DNA from 2 places in the Janthinobacterium sp. FW305-128 genome. Region 2 is predicted to be linked to the other one. Evidence: riboswitches for the same ligand, from Rfam matches in the RefSeq annotation. Region 2 holds a riboswitch; the other holds the start of a gene.
What was found. A riboswitch is a leader RNA that binds a small molecule or an ion and turns the genes downstream of it on or off. The one in region 2 is predicted to bind thiamine pyrophosphate.

Region 1 (7,747 bases), on a different contig from region 2:
TTCGAGTTCGGCGACTTCGTGCTGGACCTGGGCACGCGCACCTTGAAAAAGAACGGCGAAACGGTGCCGCTGACCACGGGCGAATTTTCCGTATTGAAAGTGTTTGCCCGCCATGCGCGCCAGCCGCTGTCGCGCGAAAAACTGATGGAACTGGCGCGCGGACGCGAATACGAAGTGTTCGACCGCAGCCTGGACGTGCAGATTTCGCGCCTGCGCAAACTGATCGAACCCGATCCGTCGAGCCCGCTCTTCATCCAGACCGTGTGGGGCCTCGGCTACGTCTTCATCCCGGACGGACAGCCGCGCTGATCGCTGGCGAGGCATGATGAAGCTTGTTCCCGATATCAGCCTGGCGCGGCTGAAAAGCGGCCTGTTCTGGCGCACCTTTTTGCTGCTCGGCACCTTGACCACGGTCAGCATGATCACCTGGATCGGCATGATTTCCGTCATCCAGCGCGAGCCGCAGGCGCAGCAGATTTCCGCCCAGATCATTTCCGTCGTCACCATCACGCATGCGGCACTGACGCACTCGGCGCCCGAGTTGCGCCGCGAGCTGCTGTTCGACCTCGTCAGCAACGAAGGCATCCGCATCTTCTCGCTGGAAGAGGACGACCGCATCGAGCCGCCGCCCGACAATTACCTGATGCCCGAGATCGAGGCGCTGGTGAAGGCCAAACTGGGCAAGGACACGCGCTTTTCCGCGCGCGTCAACGGCGTGGCCGGCTTCTGGGTCAGCTTCAAGATCGACGACGACGAATACTGGCTGATGCTGGACCGCGAGCGCCTGCGCGGCCTCACGGGCTTCCAGTGGCTGGGCTGGGCCAGCCTGGTATCGCTGCTGTCGCTGTTGGGCGCGGCCATCATTTCCAGCCTGATCAATCTGCCGCTGTCGCGTCTGACGGCGGCCGCGCGCGACATCGCCAAGGGCAAGCAGCCGGCGCCGCTGCCGGAAAAAGGGCCGATCGAAATCATCGAGGCGAACCGCAGCTTCAACCAGATGGTCGATGATCTGAAACAGGTGGAATCGGACCGCGCCGTGATTCTGGCCGGCATTTCGCACGACTTGCGCACGCCGCTGGCGCGCATGCAGCTGGAAGTGGAAATGGCCAACCTGTCGGACGAGGCGCGCGAAGGCATCCAGTCCGATATCGGGCAGATGGACGCCATCATCGGCCAGTTCCTCGACTACGCCAAGCCGACGGAAGCGTCGAGCTTTACCGACGTCGACCTCAGCGGTTTGCTCCACGATATGACGCGCGAAGCGATGCGCCTGTCGGACGTGAAGCTCAACGCCACTATCGCCGATGGCGCGCATGCGATGGGCAACCCCACCGACTTGCGCCGCGTGCTGAACAACCTGATCGAGAATGCGCGCCGCTATGGCAAGACGCCGGGCAGCGACGTGACGGAAATCGACATCGCCTGCCAGGTGCGCACCAGCCACGGCGCGAAAAAGGTCATCATCGAGGTACAGGACCACGGCACGGGCGTGCCGGCGGAAAAGATCGAGCAGCTGATGAAGCCGTTCACCCGCCTCGACACGGCGCGCGGACAAGCCAACGGCGCTGGCCTTGGCCTGGCCATCGTCGACCGCGTGCTGCTGCGCCACGGCGCCGAATTGCAGGTGCGCAACCGCGAAGGCGGCGGCCTGGCGTTTCAGATCAGCTTGCCGGCGGCATAAGCGGCGTAGGTCGGATTAGCGAGCCCTTGCCTCGCGTAATCCGACAACATTGTTGACCTGGGCCGCTGGTGGTGTCGGCTTACGCGCTTTGCGCTAAGCCGACCTACGCCGTCCGATGCAGGTTCCGGCACCAAGGCCGCCCGGCAGCCATCAAGCCGACGCCTGCTCCTGCGCCAACAATTTACTCATCAACAATTCCGTCGCCCCGTAGCCGTACAGGGAATCGCTTTCCATGCCCGGCGTGTCGAAGGGGATAGATTCCTCGCGGTTCAGCTTGGCAGGATCGGCGTCCGCATAGCTGGCGCGCCAGGCGCGCTGCAAGGATTCATTGCGGCGGATAAAGGCCGGCATGGGCCAGGCATCGCGCTCCCAGTGGAGGCTGTCGCCCAGCAGGGGCCAGCGTTCGTTGAGCAGGGCCATGTCGCCCGTGCGCAGGCGGCGCACGGCCTGTTCCGGCCGCAAGCCTTCCAGCTCTTCCAGTGTGGGCAAAGTGTCGCGCTTCGGCCCGAACATATACGCCAGCATGATGCGCCCGGCAGGCGCCCTGCGCGCCACCACGCCGACGGCATAACCGCCGCCCGGCAGGGGCACGGCAAACCAGCTGCCTTCTCGGTATGGTAATGATTTCATTTCTGCAGACTCCCCCAAAATCGTGTTCGGGGCACAGTCTACGCGAAGCAAAGGTTAAATGGCGCATGGTACGCCACAACAACAAACCAATAGTTACAATATTTTCTCGTCATAGTGATACTGGGCAACAATTGGCCCCGCCTTGAACAGCGCTTCCTTCATGGCCGTATCGAGGCGCGCGTCGCGGCGGCGCATCCATTCGAGCAGCATGGCCGCTTCCTTGCGGCTCGTGTCGCCCGCATGCGCCAGCACGCGGCGCAGTTCCGGGTCCGTGCACGCCTCGAAGCGCTGGCTGTTCAAGTCCAGCGCCTGCAGCGCGGCGATGGTGGCGCCGATGGCGCGGTGCATGTCGAGCGCGGTGGCCGGCAAGCCGGATTCTTCCAGTGGGACGGTGGTCATGCGCATTCCTTTTCGCGTGGTGGTGACATCGGCTGCATTCTCCACCGCGCCGACGAAAAGCTCAAGCGTCCACAACACGATTTCACCCGTTCGGCCATAATCATGCCTCAGCAACAGCCTACACCTCGGCAGCGGGAGCCCCATGTTCAATTTCGATTTTTACAATCCGACGCAAATCCTCTTCGGCCAGGGCCAGATCGCCGCCATCGCCGGCCTGATCCCGCCGCAGGCCCGAGTGCTCATGACGTATGGCGGCGGCAGCATCAAGCAGAACGGCGTCTACGATGAAGTCAAGGCGGCACTGGCCGGCCACACGGTACTGGAATTTGCCGGCATCGAACCCAATCCCAGCTATGAAACCCTGATGCAGGCCGTGGCCATGGTGAAAAGCGAGCGCATCGATTTCCTGCTGGCCGTCGGCGGCGGCTCCGTGGTCGATGGCACCAAGTTCATCGCCGCCGCCGCCCTGCATGAAGGCGAGGCATGGGACATCCTGGCCAAAGGCGGCAAGATCGTCGAGGCCGCCCTGCCCTTCGGCACGGTGCTCACCTTGCCGGCCACGGGTTCCGAAATGAATGGCTCGGCCGTGATCACGCGCAAGGCCACGCAGGAAAAGCGCTCGTTCATGAGCCGCAAGGTGTATCCGAAATTCTCCGTGCTGGACCCGTCGAAAACGTTCACCTTGCCGCTGCGCCAGGTGGGCAACGGCGTCGTCGATGCGTTCGCGCATGTGATGGAACAGTATTTGACCTATCCCGTGAACGCCTCCGTGCAGGACCGCTTCGCGGAAGGGATTTTATTGACCCTGATCGAGGAAGGCCCGAAAGCCCTGTCGCACCCGGACGACTACGACGTACGCGCCAACGTGATGTGGAGCGCCACCCTGGCCTTGAACGGCCTGATCGGCGTAGGCGTGCCGCAGGACTGGTCCACGCACGCCATCGGCCACGAATTGACGGCCCTGTACGAGCTCGACCATGCGCAGACCCTGGCCATCATCCTGCCCAGCATGCTGCGCGTGCGCAAGCAGGCCAAGCGCGCCAAGCTGCTGCAATACGCGGCCCGCGTGTGGGGCCTCGATGGCGGCGACGAGGACGGCCGCATCGAGGCGGCCATCGCGCGCACGGAATTCTTCTTCCGCCACATGGGCGTCAAGACGCGCCTGGCCGACTACGGTCTGAACCACGCGAGCGTGGACGCCGTCGTGTCCGCCCTGGAAGCGCACGGCATGACGACGCTGGGCGAACAGCGCGAAGTGACGCCCGCCGTCAGCCGCAAGGTGCTCGAACTCAGTTTGTAGATTCGCGTCACAGTGTTGTAAAACGGTCAGCCGGGTGGGACAGCTGGCCGTGCTTCATGCTAAGCTGTCAACCGCTAGGGGTCCTGGAGCAGTCATCCGGGTGAGAGATACCCTTCGTACCTGATCTGGATAATGCCAGCGAAGGAAAGCGCAAAGTACCTCCCTCCTTTGATAGCTCCTGCGTTGGCGCCAGCCGAACAAGCAGCCTGCCGTGCTCTTTCCCGAGACGGCTTGAACCACGAGCACTCTATGTCCACACCGAATTTATCCGTTTCTGTATTGACCCTGGCCATCCTGCACGCGTTTGCCGCGCCTGCCCTGGCCGCAAATGACGCCGTCGAAGCCGCCGAGCCGCAGGCCCAGAATATGGCCGAAGTCGTCGTCACGGCCAGCAAGGCGCCGGCCGCCAAGCGCGCCTCCGTGGGCGGTTTCAGCGACGCGCCGCTGCTGCAGACGCCCGCGTCCGTCACCGTCATTTCGCAGAAAGACATGCAGGACTTGCAAATTCGCAACCTCAGCGATGCCGTCAAGCTCGACGCCAGCATCAACGATGCCTACAACGCCGTCGGCTATGCGGAACAGTTCACGATCCGCGGTTTCAAGCTCGACAACAATTCCAGCTACCGCAAGGATGGCGTGGCCATTCCTGGCGACACGCAAATTCCGCTGGAAAACAAGGAACGCATCGAAGTGCTGAAAGGCCTGGCCGGCTTGCAGGCGGGCGTGGCCGCGCCGGGCGGCGTGATCGACTTCATCGTCAAGCGCCCCATCGCCGCGCCGCTGCGCACGGTCACCGTGGAAGCGCGCGAGCGGGGCACCCTATACGGCGCCGTCGACCTGGGCGGCCGTCTGGAAGACACGCGCTTCGGCTACAGGGTCAACGTGGCGGCAGAACGCCTGCGCTCCTACATCAAGGGCGCGGACGGCAACCGCAAGTTCATTTCCGGCGCCTTCGACTGGCAGATTTCGCCGCAAGCCCTGCTGCAACTGGACGCCGACTACCAGGACAAGGCGCAGGCCACGGCGCCCGGCTTCCAGCTGCTGAACAATAAGACCTTGCCGACCGGTATCAGTGCCGACGCCATGCTCAACCTGCAGCCGTGGACGCGCCCCGTGGAAACCGTCACCAGCAATATCGGCCTGCGCTTCCAGTACGCGTTCAATGACGACTGGCACGCCACCGTGTCGGCCAACCAGCACTCGTTCAAGCGCGACGACTACACGGCCTTCCCGTATGGCTGCAGCGGACAGGACCTGTACCCCGGCTTCTGCGGCAATGGCGATTACGACGTGTATGACTACCGCAGCCTGGGCGAGACGAAAAAGCCGCTGAGCGCGCAAGCCATGATCCAGGGCAAGTTCGCCACCGGCTCCCTGCGCCACGACTTCACGGCCGGCGTCTCGACCTTCCGCCGCAAGGACCGCGCCGGCCTGTACGTGTACGACTGGGTGGGCGTGAGCAACATCTACCAGCCGCAGATCGTCGGCACGTCGCCCGGCGTCACTGGCCCCGTGCGGCTGGTGCGCAAGGATACGGAAAACTCCGTCTTCGTGCAGGATATCGTCAGCCTGGCGCCGAACTGGAAACTGCATGGCGGCTTGCGCCATATCAATGTCGATGGCTACCAGTACGTGCTGAAGGCCGACACGGAAATCCGCGCCAAGCACGATTTCCTGCTGCCGAATGTATCGCTCGTCTACACCCCGCTCGACAATGTGTCCGTGTATGCGGCCTATTCGCAGGGCATGGAACATGGCGGCACGGCCGACCGCAAGGCGATGAATGCCAATGAAGAACTGTCACCGAGCCGCTCGAAGCAGATCGAACTCGGCGCCAAGATGGATGTGACGCCGGACTTCATGCTGGCGGCCAGCCTGTTCCAGATCCGCAAAGGCCTGGAATTCCAGAACACGGCCGGCTACTTCGTGCGCGAAGGCCAGGCCCAGCACCGCGGCCTGGAATTGTCGGCCCAGGGCAAGGCAAGCGCCAACCTGAGCCTGGGCGCTTCCGTGACGGCCCTGAACAGCCAGCAGTCGGGCACGGGCAATGCGGACCTCGACGGCAAGCGCGTGCCCAACGTGCCCGCCTTCAAGGCGGCCGTGCATGCGGACTACGCCGTGCAGCAAGTGGCGGGCCTGAGCGTCAATGGCAGCTGGGAATATGCGGGCAAGAAAGCATTTGAGTACAACAACACGACCTTCGTGCCGTCCTACCACGTGTTCAACCTGGGCGCCGCTTACGCCACGCGCATCGCCGGCACGCGCGCCGTGCTGCGCGCCGCCGTCAACAACGTGGCCGACAAGTTCTACTGGCGCGACGTGACGCCGGAATCGGACGGCTATCTGTATCCGGGCGCCAGCCGCACGTTCAAGGTGTCGGCGCAGTTCGATTTTTAATTGAGGGAAATGGCAGGCGCTGCAGCAAGCGCCTGTTGCAGCAAGGGCGCCGCCTGTTCCAGGCGCGCGTCCAGGCTGTCGTGCAGCACGTGATAGGCGATGCCACGCGCGTCGAGCTCGTCGAGCAGGTAGCGGTAGATCAGCTGGCGCACTGCTTCGGACTCGCGCTGCAAGCCGTCCGCCACCCACGGGCTGTCGGGCGCCGTCACCAGGGTCAGGTCGTACCGCGTGGCATCGGCCAGCGCCGCCAGTTGCGCGTCGGCACCGTGAAAATAATGGCGGCTGTAGACCGCCGTCATCAAGGGCGTCGTGTCGCAGAACAGGAAGTTGCGCGCCTGTGCGGCCGCGGCCGCTTCGCGTTCAACTTGCGTACGCGCAATCCCATACTGGTCTTCCGCCACAGGCACCCTGCCCTGCGTGGCGACGAATTCACGTAAATACTCAGGCACCCAGACGGTGCCGTAGCGCTCGGCCAGCGCGGCCGCCAGGGTCGACTTGCCCGACGATTCCGCGCCCAGGATGGCCACGCGCACGCAGCGGCCCATCACTTGAGGACCATTGCATCGGGCGCGGCCGGCGCCGCTTTTTTCCACGCCAGCAAGCCGATCGTGGCCATGACGACAAACACGGCATACAGGATGGCCGTCAGGGTCAGGTCCTTGTGCAGGTACAGCCACACGTACAGCACGTCGACGACGATCCAGACGATCCAGTTTTCCAGCTTCTTGCGCGACAGCAGGAATTGCCCCACCAGGCTGCCTGCCGTGAGGAAACCGTCCGCGTGAGGCACGTCCGTGTCGGTCGAGGTCAGCAGCCAGGCCAGCAGCACAAAGCCCGCCAGCCACGCCAGGGCGCTGCCCAGCCAGCCGCGCATGCCCAGCCGCGTGACGGGCAGGGTCTTGCCGCCGCTGGCCGGATGCAGCCACTGGTACCAGCCCCAGAACGAGACGCTGATGAACAGCAATTGCAAGGCCATGTCGCCATACAGGCGCGATTCGAAAAACACGAAACCGTAGGCGGCCGAGGAAATGATGGCGAACAGCCACGCCCAGTGATTCTGGCGGATGTTCAGCGCAACGGTTGTCAGTGCCAGGACAAAGGAAATCAGTTCAAGCGGCGTGGTGGCAAAACCCAGCAGGAGAAGCGTATCGTTCATGGGAATCGTGATGAGGCTGGTGGTGCAGTATGCAATACCGGCCATGAATAAGCAAGATTGCCCTTGCCGTCCGCCCCTCCCTGCCTCAGGCGAAGCCTGCCCTGGCGGCGCGCGCCAGCGAATGCCGCACGATCAGCTTGTGAAACGGGCGGATCAGCATGATATAGGCACGCCCCACCCGGTT
Region 2 (7,747 bases):
CATGCTTCAAGCCACCGAGATCCTGAACGCCAGCATCCTCATCGTCGATGACCAGGAGGCCAACGTCATGCTGCTCGAACAGGTGCTGCGCAATGCCGGCTACACGCGCATCACGTCCACCATGGACCCGCAAGCCGTGCGCGCGCTGCATCAGCAGCACCGCTACGACCTGATCCTGCTCGACTTGCAGATGCCGGAAATGGATGGCTTCGAAGTCATGGAAGGCTTGCGCGACCTCGAGGCGGGCAGCTACCTGCCCGTGCTGGTGATCACGGCCCAGCCCGGCCACAAGCTGCGCGCCCTGCAAGCGGGCGCCAAGGATTTCGTCAGCAAGCCCTTCGACCTGGTGGAAGTCAAGACGCGCATCCACAACATGCTGGAAGTGCGCTTGCTGTACCAGAAGCTGGCCGAATACAACAAGTCGCTGGAACAGATGGTGGAAGACCGCACGGCGGAGCTGCGCGAAAGCGAAGCGCGCTTTCAGCGTTTCACGGAACTGTCGTCCGACTGGTACTGGGAACAGGATGCGCAGGGCAATTTGACGCGCTTTTCCGGCCCCGTGGCCGAGATGCTGGGCATCGGCAGCGAGGAAGAGCCGCAGCGCTGGAATGCCGCCGAGCGCGCCTTGCTCGACGCAAAAATTGCCGCGCGCGAACCGTTTCTCGACTTCATCTACAGCCGCGCCAACCTCGACGGCAGCACGCAGTACCTGCAGGTCAGCGGCGAACCGATGTTCGACAATGGCAGCCGCTTCATCGGCTACCGCGGCATCGGCCTCGATGTCACGGAGCGCTTGCGGGGAGCGTGATTTATACTTGGTGTTATTGATATTGACCAGGAAAAATCATGACTGACAAATCACCACCGCAATACTGGTTCCCCGCCAAGACCTATGGCTGGGGCTGGGGCTTGCCCATCACCTGGCAGGGCTGGCTGGTGTTCCTGGCCGCGCTGGCGCTGTTCGCCTGCGGCGCCTTCCTGTTCCCGCCGCAAACCATGCTCGTCGGCTACATCGTGTATGAAGTGGCCATCGTCGCCGTGCTCATTTTCATCTGCCAGCTGAAGGGCGAACCGACCGCCTGGCGCTGGGGCAAGAAGAAATAATCGTGACGCCATCTGCTGCATTGCAGCAGATGCGCAAAGACGACACCTGCAAGAAATCATCTGGCCACGCGGCGCGAACCGCGTATAATTGGCTCGCTGCCGCAAGGCGGCAAACGCTAGGGGTCCTGCCTTTCGCTGTGGAAACACAGTGCAAGCGCGGGTGAGAAATACCCTCCGAACCTGATCTGGATAATGCCAGCGAAGGGAAGCTTTAGGATGAACGCACCCCGCCTTTCCGCGTGCGTAATTCCGAACCTCCTTAGCTGGCTCCAGGCTTAAAAATAGTCTAGCCAAGGAGCCAAAATGAACGCCAACCCGAAATTCCTCTCCGCCACCGCCACGGTCGACGAAGCCGCCATCGCGCCGCTGCCCAATTCGCGCAAGATCTACGTGCAGGGCAGCCGCCCCGACATCCGCGTACCCATGCGCGAGATCAGCCAGTCCGACACGGAAGCATCGTTCGGCGGCGAAAAGAATCCGCCGATCTACGTCTACGATACCTCCGGCCCTTACACGGACCCGGACGTGCAGATCGACATCCGCTCGGGCCTCGATACGCCGCGCCTGCCGTGGATCATGGAGCGGGCCGACACGGAAGAATTGCCTGGCCCCACCTCCAACTACGGCATCGCCCGCCTGGCGGACCCGAAGCTGGCCGAGTTGCGTTTCAATCTGCACCGCAAGCCGCGCCGCGCCATTGCCGGCAAGAACGTGACGCAAATGCATTACGCGCGCCAGGGCATCATCACGCCGGAAATGGAATTCGTCGCCATCCGCGAAAACATGCGCCGCCAGGAATATCTGCGTGAACTGAAAGCTTCCGGCCCCATGGGCGAGCGCCTGGCGGACCTGATGGGCCGCCAGCACCCGGGCCAGTCCTTCGGTGCCAGCATTCCCGCCGAAATCACGCCGGAATTCGTGCGCGAGGAAATCGCCCGCGGCCGCGCCATCATTCCCGCCAACATCAACCACCCGGAAGTCGAACCGATGATCATCGGCCGCAATTTCCTCGTGAAAATCAACGCGAATATCGGCAACTCGGCCGTCACCTCGTCGATCGGCGAGGAAGTGGAAAAGATGACCTGGGCCATCCGCTGGGGCGGCGATAACGTGATGGACTTGTCCACCGGCAAGCACATCCATGAAACGCGCGAATGGATCGTGCGCAACAGCCCCGTGCCCATCGGCACCGTGCCGATTTACCAGGCCTTGGAAAAGGTCAATGGCAAGGCCGAAGATTTAACTTGGGAAATCTTCCGCGACACCTTGATCGAGCAGGCCGAGCAGGGCGTCGACTACTTCACCATCCACGCGGGCGTGCTGCTGCGCTATGTGCCGATGACGGCCAAGCGGCTGACGGGCATCGTCTCGCGCGGCGGCTCCATCATGGCGAAATGGTGCCTGGCGCACCACCAGGAATCGTTCCTGTACACGCATTTCGAAGAAATCTGCGAAATCATGAAGGCCTACGACGTGTCGTTCTCGCTGGGCGACGGCTTGCGTCCCGGTTCCATCTACGACGCCAACGACGAAGCGCAGCTGGGCGAACTGAAAACCCTGGGCGAGCTGACGCAGGTTGCCTGGAAGCACGACGTGCAAGTGATGATCGAGGGCCCGGGTCATGTGCCCATGCAACTCATTAAAGAAAACATGGACTTGCAGCTGGAGCAGTGCGGCGAAGCGCCGTTCTACACGCTGGGACCGCTGACGACGGACATTGCGCCCGGCTACGACCACATCACTTCGGGCATCGGCGCGGCCATGATCGGCTGGTACGGCACGGCCATGCTGTGCTACGTGACGCCGAAGGAACACTTGGGCTTGCCCAACAAGGCGGACGTCAAGGACGGCATCATCACGTACAAGATTGCGGCGCATGCGGCCGACCTGGCGAAAGGCCATCCGGGCGCACAGATCCGCGACAATGCGCTGTCGAAAGCCCGCTTCGAATTCCGCTGGGACGACCAGTTCAACATCGGCCTGGACCCGGACAAGGCGCGGGAATTCCACGATGAAACCTTGCCCAAGGATTCGGCCAAGGTGGCGCATTTCTGCTCCATGTGCGGCCCCCACTTCTGTTCGATGAAGATCACGCAGGAAGTGCGCGAATACGCGGCCGGCATGGGCATCGCGGAAGACAAGGCGCTCCAGCAGGGCATGGAAATCAAGGCCATCGAGTTCATCAAGAACGGCGCCGAGCTGTACCGCAAGGTCTGAAGGAGAGCGTGATGCCTGCATTGATATCCATCACGCTCAACGGCGCACCGCACCAGGTGCCGCCCGGGCAAACCCTCGATCAATTGATCGCCGCGCTGTCGCTGGAAAACCAGGCGCTGGCGCTGGCCGTCAACCGCAACGTCGTGCCGCGCAAGGCGTGGCCAGGACAGGTCTTGCAAACGCAAGACCAAGTGGAAATTGTACGCGCCATTGGCGGTGGCTGAAAACGTCCAAGCAAACCTACTGCGCGTCGTGCTTTGCGGCCTGTGATGCTCACCGGCTCGGCGCCCCCGTGCTCTAGCACGGTTGCGCGTCTCGGCCACAAATCATCGCCGCTCGCTACGGTTTTCTTCGGACGTTTAAAAACTTAAGGAAAAGCACATGAATACCGCAACACATGACGACCTGCTGACCATTGCAGGAAAACAGTATCAATCGCGCTTGCTGGTGGGCAGCGGCAAGTACAAGGACTTGCCGCAGACGCGCGAGGCGACGGACGCGGCCGAGGCGCAGATCATCACGGTGGCGATCCGCCGCGTGAATATCGGGCAAGACCCGAACGCGCCCAGCCTGCTCGACTTCGTGCCGCCGGACCAGTACACGATACTCCCGAACACGGCCGGCTGCTACAACGCCAAAGACGCCGTCTACACCCTGCAGCTGGCGCGCGAACTGCTGGGCGGGCGCAACCTGGTCAAGCTCGAAGTGCTGGGCGATGAAAAGACCCTGTTCCCGCACATGCCGGAAACGTTGATTGCGGCCGAAGCGCTGGTCAAGGATGGTTTTGACGTGATGGTCTACTGCAGCGATGACCCCATCCAGGCGAAGATTCTGGAAGAGATCGGCTGCGTGGCCGTCATGCCGCTGGCCTCGCTGATCGGCTCGGGCATGGGCATCCTGAATCCGTGGAATTTGTCGCTCATCATCGACCAGGCGAAAGTGCCCGTGCTCGTCGATGCTGGCGTGGGCACGGCGTCGGATGCGGCCATCGCCATGGAGCTCGGTTGCGATGGCGTGCTGATGAACACGGCCATTGCCGGCGCGCGCGACCCCGTGCGCATGGCGCGTGCCATGAAGCTGGCCGTGCGGGCCGGGCGCGAAGCGTTTCTGGCGGGACGCATGCCCCGCAAATTTGCCGCTTCCCCATCGTCGCCGATGGCGGGCCGCCTGGCGTGATGGTGCCGATGCACCGCACCGTGCTCGTGTTTGCCGGCGTCGACCCGTCCGGCGGCGCCGGCATCGCCGCCGATATTGTCGCGATTGCGGCGCAGGGCGCGCATGCCTTGCCCGTGATCACGGCGCTGACGGTGCAGGACAACGACAGGGTCTTCGGCGTGCAGCCGGTGGCGCCGGAATGGCTGCGCCGGCAGGCGCTGGCGCTGATCGACAAGATGGTAATCAGCGCCGTGAAAATCGGCATCCCGGGCAGCGCCGCGAATGCGGCCGTCATCGCGCAGCTGATCGCGCAATTGCGCCAAAGCCGGCCGGACTTGCCCGTGGTGCTCGATCCCGTGCTGGCCAGCGGCCATGGCGACGTGCTCAGCCGGGATGATGCCGTGCTGGCGCTGGCACCCTTGTTGCCGGTGACGACCGTGATCGTACCGAACGGGCCCGAAGCGCTGGCCCTCGGCGGCGAAGCAGCGTTGCGCGCACAAGGCTGTGGCCACGTGCTGGTGACGGGCGGCCACGGCGAGGGCCAGACGATCATCAACCGCTGGTTTGACGCCGCTGGCGGGGAGCGCGAATGGTGCTGGCCGCGCCTGCCCGGAGAATTTCACGGCAGCGGCTGCACCCTGGCCTCGGCCATCGCGGCGCGCCTGGCGCTGGGACAGGCATTGCCTGAAGCGCTTGATCTGGCGCAAAGCTATTGCCATGCGGCCCTGGCCGGCGCGTATGCGATTGCGCCAGGTCAGCTTATGCCGCAACGATTCATTCAATAAGGAAACATCATGCGTGGACTGTATCTGGTTACCCCGAATTGGGACGACACCGACCGCCTGCTCGACGTGAGCGAGCAAGCCTTGCAGGAAGGCGTGGCCCTGCTGCAATACCGCCACAAGAGCGCCGAGGCGCAGCAGCGGCGCGAGCAGGCGGGCGCCTTGCTGGCCCTGGCCCGCAAGTATGGCGTGCCCTTTATTATCAACGATTTTATCGAACTGTGCGAAGAGCTCGACGCCGATGGCGTGCACGTGGGCGGCACGGATGCGTCCGTGGCGCAGGTGCGCGCCCGCCTGGGCAAGGACAAGATCGTCGGCGCTTCCTGCTATGGCGACATGGCCCTGGCAAGGACGGCCGAGGCCGGCGGCGCCAGCTACGTGGCCTTCGGCGGCTTTTATCCTTCGCTGGTGAAAAAGTATCCGGTGACCACGCCCCTGGACATCGTGCTGCAGGCGAAACGCGAGATCGCCTTGCCCTGCGTGGTGATCGGCGGCATGACGCCGGAGAACGCGGCGCCGCTGGTGGCGCGCGGCGCCGACATGGTGGCGGCCATCAGCAGCGTCTTTAACAATGCATACGAGGCGGACGATGTGAATATTGCGGTGCAGCAATTCAATCAATTATTCGCGGCATGAGCATGGACATACGGGGCTGATTTGGGGCAATAATCGGCATATAATAAGAACATCATTCATTACCGAGGTTCCCCACCCATGAGTCAGCCAGCCGCCGCGAAACGCCTTATCCTGATCGTTGACGATGACCAGCTCCTGTTGGAATTCCTCGGCGAAGTCCTGCGCCATGCCGGCTACGAGACGGCCCTGGCCAATTCGGCCGAAGTGGCGCTGCAGCTGGTCGCCCAGCGCGAGCCGGACCTGGCTTTGCTCGACATCCACATGCCGGGCATGTCCGGCCTGGAACTGGCCAAGCGCCTGCATGGCGAGACGGGCGTGCCGTTCATGTTCCTGTCCGGCAGCGGTGACAGCGAATCGGGCAAGCAGGCAGCCGCCTATGGCGCCGTCGGCTACGTGGTCAAACCCGTCGACGAAGGCCGCTTGATGCCGGCGTTCGAAGCGGGCCTGGCCCGTGCCGATGAAATCCGCCAGTTGCGTCGCACCGAGCTGAACCTGAACGCGGCCCTGGCCGCCGGCCGCGAAACGAGCTTGGCCGTGGGTTTGCTGATGGGCAAGTTCCAGACGGACCGCAACACGGCGTTCGAAGTGCTGCGCGACCATGCCCGTTCCAGCCGCCGCAAGATCAATGAAATCGCCAGCCAGCTGTTGCTGGCCGAGGAAACCCTGAACGGCCTGCACGGCGCATTTTTGAACCGGGCAAAGACCAAGTAAGCGTATCCTCTCGCGCCCGCATGCCTGCCTTGCTATGATGTGGCGATACGGCGCGCTGGCGCGCCTGGTTCAACCATTGACAGGACACACATGAAAACCAAAGCAGCGATTGCCTGGAAGGCGGGCGCCCCGCTGACCATCGAAGAAGTCGACCTGGCCGGCCCGCGCGAGGGCGAAGTACTGGTCGAGATCAAGGCCACGGGCATTTGCCACACCGATTACTACACCCTGTCGGGCGCCGACCCGGAAGGCATCTTCCCGTCGATTCTCGGCCATGAAGGCGCCGGCATCGTCGTCGACGTGGGCCCGGGCGTGAAAAGCCTGAAGAAGGATGACCACGTCATCCCGCTGTACACGCCGGAATGCCGCCAGTGCAAATTCTGCCTGTCGCAAAAGACCAACCTGTGCCAGTCGATCCGCTCGACCCAGGGCCGCGGCCTGATGCCGGACGCGACCTCGCGCTTCTCCATCGACGGCAAGCCCATCTTCCACTACATGGGCACCTCCACCTTCTCGAACTACATCGTCGTGCCGGAAATCGCGCTCGCAAAAATCCGCGAAGACGCACCGTTCGACAAGGTCTGCTACATCGGCTGCGGCGTCACCACCGGCGTGGGCGCCGTGCTGTTTACGGCCAAGGTCGAGGCGGGCGCGAATGTCGTCGTGTTCGGCCTGGGCGGCATCGGCCTGAACGTGATCCAGGCGGCGAAGATGGTCGGCGCCGATAAAATCATCGGCGTGGACATCAACCCGGCGCGCCAGGACATCGCGCGCAAGTTCGGCATGACGCATTTTGTCAACGCCAACGAAGTTGAAAACGTCGTCGACACCATCGTGCAGCTGACGGACGGCGGCGCCGACTACAGTTTTGAATGCATCGGCAACACCACCACCATGCGCCAGTCGCTCGAGTGCTGCCACAAGGGCTGGGGCCAGTCCATCATCATCGGCGTGGCGGCGGCCGGCCAGGAAATTTCCACCCGTCCATTCCAGCTGGTGACGGGGCGCGTGTGGAAAGGTTCCGCCTTCGGCGGCGCGCGCGGCCGCACGGATGTGCCGAAGATCGTCGACTGGTACATGGAAGGCAAGCTCAATATCGACGATTTGATCACGCACCGTCTGAAGCTCGACGACATCAACCA

Region 1: linked by a shared signal. The riboswitch ahead of IGS60_RS14740 (TonB-dependent siderophore receptor) and the one ahead of thiC (phosphomethylpyrimidine synthase ThiC) in region 2 are both predicted to bind thiamine pyrophosphate.

What each region holds. Positions count from the first base shown of each region.
Region 1 is NZ_JACYMK010000006.1:229,931-237,677, reverse strand. It holds gene ompR (two-component system response regulator OmpR) at 1-309, shown strand, start outside; gene IGS60_RS14760 (sensor histidine kinase) at 323-1,681, shown strand; gene IGS60_RS14755 (Imm26 family immunity protein) at 1,832-2,311, opposite strand; gene IGS60_RS14750 (hypothetical protein) at 2,405-2,710, opposite strand; gene IGS60_RS14745 (iron-containing alcohol dehydrogenase) at 2,853-4,010, shown strand; TPP riboswitch at 4,077-4,174, shown strand; gene IGS60_RS14740 (TonB-dependent siderophore receptor) at 4,260-6,407, shown strand; gene IGS60_RS14735 (AAA family ATPase) at 6,404-6,952, opposite strand; gene pnuC (nicotinamide riboside transporter PnuC) at 6,952-7,563, opposite strand; gene IGS60_RS14725 (DUF2867 domain-containing protein) at 7,649-7,747, opposite strand, start outside.
Region 2 is NZ_JACYMK010000012.1:153,837-161,583, reverse strand. It holds gene IGS60_RS23485 (response regulator) at 2-808, shown strand; gene IGS60_RS23480 (hypothetical protein) at 847-1,104, shown strand; TPP riboswitch at 1,213-1,328, shown strand; gene thiC (phosphomethylpyrimidine synthase ThiC) at 1,408-3,321, shown strand; gene thiS (sulfur carrier protein ThiS) at 3,333-3,545, shown strand; gene IGS60_RS23465 (thiazole synthase) at 3,703-4,497, shown strand; gene IGS60_RS23460 (hydroxymethylpyrimidine/phosphomethylpyrimidine kinase) at 4,506-5,261, shown strand; gene thiE (thiamine phosphate synthase) at 5,271-5,894, shown strand; gene IGS60_RS23450 (ANTAR domain-containing response regulator) at 5,973-6,605, shown strand; gene IGS60_RS23445 (S-(hydroxymethyl)glutathione dehydrogenase/class III alcohol dehydrogenase) at 6,696-7,747, shown strand, end outside.